DNA from 2 places in the Halomonas sp. BLK-85 genome. Region 1 is predicted to be linked to the other one. Evidence: predicted binding sites of a transcription regulator. Region 1 holds the regulator's gene; the other holds the start of a gene.
What was found. The regulator LexA, encoded in region 1, represses DNA repair genes until DNA is damaged. The targets are predictions, from matches to a motif close to TACTGTNTANNTANACAGTA.
Positions count from the first base shown of each region.

Region 2: a site for LexA is predicted at 947-966, ahead of ruvA (Holliday junction branch migration protein RuvA). Genes of this name have one in related genera too.

Region 1 is NZ_CP087731.1:1,329,077-1,331,280, reverse strand. It holds gene LL947_RS05945 (TetR/AcrR family transcriptional regulator) at 1-670, opposite strand, end outside; gene lexA (transcriptional repressor LexA) at 999-1,685, shown strand; gene LL947_RS05935 (energy-coupling factor ABC transporter permease) at 1,714-2,204, opposite strand, start outside.
Region 2 is NZ_CP087731.1:1,543,442-1,545,645, forward strand. It holds gene aspS (aspartate--tRNA ligase) at 1-238, shown strand, start outside; gene ruvC (crossover junction endodeoxyribonuclease RuvC) at 390-914, shown strand; gene ruvA (Holliday junction branch migration protein RuvA) at 1,030-1,635, shown strand; gene ruvB (Holliday junction branch migration DNA helicase RuvB) at 1,654-2,204, shown strand, end outside.

The DNA of each region.
Region 1 (2,204 bases):
TGCCCTCGAGCGCCTTGCGTTCCGACGCGACCGGAGTTGGCAATGGTGCATTCATTGCCGCGACCACCACGGGGCGCAAGCGACGAACCAGATCGCGCACGGACACATGCTCCTGATAGTCTTTCTGGGCAATATCTTTAAGCGCATCCAGCCCAGAAAAGGTAAAAATCACTGTCCCCAGCATGAAATGCAAGCGCCAGAAACGCTCAGCATCAGGCAGCTCAGGTGTGGCCTGGCGCACAAGCTCGGTAAAACGTGTGAATACATCACCATATTGCTCCTGGATAAAACGCCGAAGGTGCCCCTGTGCCTGGCTATAGGCTAACCCCAGTAAGCGCATGAACACCTTCAGGCTGTTACGCTCAGCAGGCACCGACAGCACTGTTGTTGCCATTGTTTCCAACAGCACTTCCAGTGGAATGATGCTTCCCTGATAGCGTTCCTCCAGCTCGTCCAATGCGCTATGAAAACGCACACTGAAAGGGTCCAGATAGCGCGAAAATACCGACTGAATCAGGGCTTTTTTGGAGCCGAAATGGTAATTGACCGCGGCCAGGTTGACCTTGGCTTTGCTGGTAATGTTGCGCAATGATGTTTCAGCAAAGCCGCGTTCAGCAAAAAGGACCTCAGCAGTGTCAAGGATACGGGTCACTGTGTCGAGCTGAGCCATGAGAGTGCTCCAGAAAACAGGTGTTTAAAACATGAACCGATATTACGTCATGACTTGCAGTCGCTCAACGCCTGTTGAATCAAAACTGACCCTCAAGCCTTGAAACAGTTGCCGACGGAAGATCAATAACACAGCTATCTCACGCAAGCCTCTGGTATAGCTACACAAAATTCAATACTCAACCTATACTGGACAGAGGCACATACTGTATACTTAATCACATGGTTCATTACGCCAGTTTTTGAAATCGACTAAATAATCAGCCCATCAATAGGTAACGACGCGTTGTTACTTATTCATTACCGACACCTTCAGGTGGGAGAGCTCCATGTCTCGTCCTTTGACTGCGCGCCAACAGAATGTTTATGACTTTATTGTCAAAACCATGGGTGAATTGGGTTACCCACCCACGCGTGCCGAGATCGCCAAGGCACTAGGCTTTCGTTCCCCGAATGCAGCAGAGGAGCATCTCCGGGCATTGGAACGCAAGAAAGTGATTCGCATTATCCGCAACACCTCGCGTGGTATCCGTCTGCCGGCACAGGAAAGCGTTGAAGTGACGCCACCAGTGCCTGAAACCCAGGTAGTCGAAAGCGTACCTGTCAGCAGCAACAACGGCGGGTTACCGATTATCGGCGAGGTTGCTGCAGGCAGCCCGATACTGGCCACAGAACACATTGATCGTTATTGTCCGTTACCCGCGGAATACTTTACACCCAGGGCAGATTACCTGCTGCGGGTGCGCGGGCTTTCGATGAAGGATGTCGGGATTCTGGAAGGCGATCTGTTGGCCGTCCACCGTACCGAACACGTACGCGACGGCCAGATTGTGGTTGCCCGTCTGGATGACGAAGTGACTGTGAAGCGGTTCAAACGCGAGGGCCATCGGGTTCAACTGCTGGCTGAAAACGAGGATTTCCTGCCGATTAACGTTGACTTGCGTTCCCAATCACTGGAAATAGAAGGCGTAGGGGTGGGTGTTATTCGTGGAGGCAGCGGACAGGCACTGGGATAACGGGCCTGCCCGCTTCAGGCGGCATTACTTACTGCATATCAATGTAGCGGTGGTCATTAAAGGTGGCCACCCACTGTGGGTGGTAGACCAGCAGGACACTTAGCAGCATACCGGTAATAAATGCTTCTGATGGCATCAAAAGTGGCAGAAAACGCGCGTATTCCCGGGCAAGATAGACCGCCTCGGGATCTGTGCCCGCCAGTACAATCAGCCCCACCGCTGTCAACCCACCTGCCAGCGTTGCCAGTGCGGTCCCGAAAAAACCGCAGGCAAACATGAAGACCATCAGGTTATCAGGCATCTTGCGATCGACAAATCGCCAGATAAGGCCTGTCGTCAAGGCTGGCACTATCCCGGTCACCAGAACATTTGCCCCCAGCAACGGCCACTCGTTGCGACCGATCAGTACCATGGCAAGGTTGATCATAACGTTACTCAGCAATGCCAGCGGCGCCTTGAACACCAGCGTCATCAAGACGGTAAATACCAGGTGCAGGGTCAGCCAGTCCACTGCTTGCG
Region 2 (2,204 bases), 210 kb from region 1:
TTTTCTCCTGGACGCCTTGCAGTACGGCGCGCCTCCTCATGGCGGTTTGGCTTTCGGCCTGGATCGTCTGGTGATGTTGATGACCGGAGCCACCACGATTCGCGAAGTCATTGCCTTTCCGAAAACCCAGAGCGCTGCCTGCCTGATGACCGATGCACCGGGCGATGTCAGCACTGAACAACTTAAAGAGCTTAATATTCGCCTGCGTCAGAAAGCCAAGGTTGATGCTGGCGAGTAAGTCGCAGGCGCTCGACGCTGTGATGGGGCTCTGAACTGCACCGACGTCAAATGGCGTCGGTGTTTTTTCAGTCATTCATTGAGTATTGGCCATATTTTGGGTAAACCGTCATGAAGCAGCAATCACACCTGTGTTAACTAAAGGGTTAGTTGTGCGTATTCTGGGCGTTGATCCAGGTTCCCGGATTACCGGTTATGGCATCATTGATGTCTGCCACGGTCAGCCTGTTTATGTGGCGAGTGGCTGCATTCGCACCGCCGACAGTGCCCTGGAACAGCGTCTGGCACAGATCTACGCGGGTTTGAGCGAAGTGATCGGGGAGCATCGGCCCACTGCGGTGGCCGTTGAGCGCGTTTTTCTGGCCAAGAATGCCGATTCAGCACTCAAGCTAGGGCAGGCCAGAGGCGCAGCGCTGGTATGTATGGCTAACCATGGCCTGGCAATCAACGAGTATGCTGCTCGCCAGATCAAACAGACCGTGACCGGTCAGGGCGGAGCTGACAAGCTTCAGGTACAGCATATGATTACGGCGTTGCTAAAGCTGCCGAGCACCCCCCAGGCAGACGCTGCCGATGCACTGGCAATTGCAGTGACAGATGCCTATTCCCGCAGCGGGCTCTGGGTACCCACTCCGCAGCGTCGCACCCGCGGAAGCAGTGGTCGCTGGCGATTGTAGAGTGACGTCGGTAAATGGGGCATTACGACGAAAACTGGCTATCTGTACAGATAAAATTTATATTAGCTGGCATTAAAACCTTTGATCGAGCCATGTTAGAGAGTGGATACCCCCTATGATTGGACGCCTGACAGGGCAGTTACTTCAGAAACAGCCGCCATGGGTCGTGATTGATGTGCATGGCGTCGGATATGAACTCGAAGCGTCCATGACAGCCCTGGTGGCACTTCCCCCAGTGGGAGAGCAGGTGTCGCTTTTCACCCATCTGACCGTGCGTGATGACGCCCACCTACTGTATGGTTTTGTACGTGAACAGGAGCGCGCATTATTTCGTGCCTTGATCAAGGTGAACGGAGTAGGCCCAAAGCTGGCCCTGGCGATTCTCTCCGGTATGGACGAGGATGCCTTCATGCGTTGTATTCGTGATGATGACAGTAAGGCTCTGACCCGCTTGCCCGGCGTTGGTAAAAAGACTGCGGAACGCCTGATTATTGAAATGCGTGATCGCTTTCCGGAATGGGAGCAGGTTTCCAGTGAACCTTCATTGCTTGACCCACAAGCCAGGGATGCACATCGCAATGCATTGGCAGACGCGGAGTCAGCGCTTGTGAGCCTTGGATACAAACCGGCCGAGGCGGCAAAAATGCTCTCTGGTCTCGAGGCAGATCAGCCAACGGAAGCCCTGATTAAAGCAGCGTTAACCCAGCGTATGAATAGCTAGTAATGGGTGAGGAGCAGCATGCTTGAACATGATCGTCTGATTGCCGCCGCCCCTGAGCAGGGTGAAGTACGCCTGGATCACGCTATTCGCCCCAAGCGTCTCGCTGACTATATTGGCCAACCGCGAGTGCGTGAACAGATGGAAATTTTTATTGGTGCGGCCAGGCTGCGGGAGGAGAGTCTAGACCACACCTTGGTATTCGGCCCCCCGGGGTTGGGGAAAACCACCCTGGCCAATATTATTGCCGCAGAAATGGGGGTCGGGCTCAAGTCAACCTCAGGACCTGTGTTGGAACGCGCCGGCGACCTGGCAGCGATGCTGACCAATCTTGAAGAAGGCGATGTGCTCTTCATTGATGAAATACATCGCCTGTCACCCGTCGTGGAAGAGGTTCTGTACCCGGCCATGGAGGATTTTCAGCTCGATATCATGATTGGCGAAGGGCCTGCGGCGCGATCAATCAAACTGGATCTGCCGCGATTCACCCTGGTGGGTGCAACTACCCGAGCCGGACTTTTGACGTCTCCGCTGCGCGACCGCTTCGGCATTGTCCAGCGGCTGGAATTCTA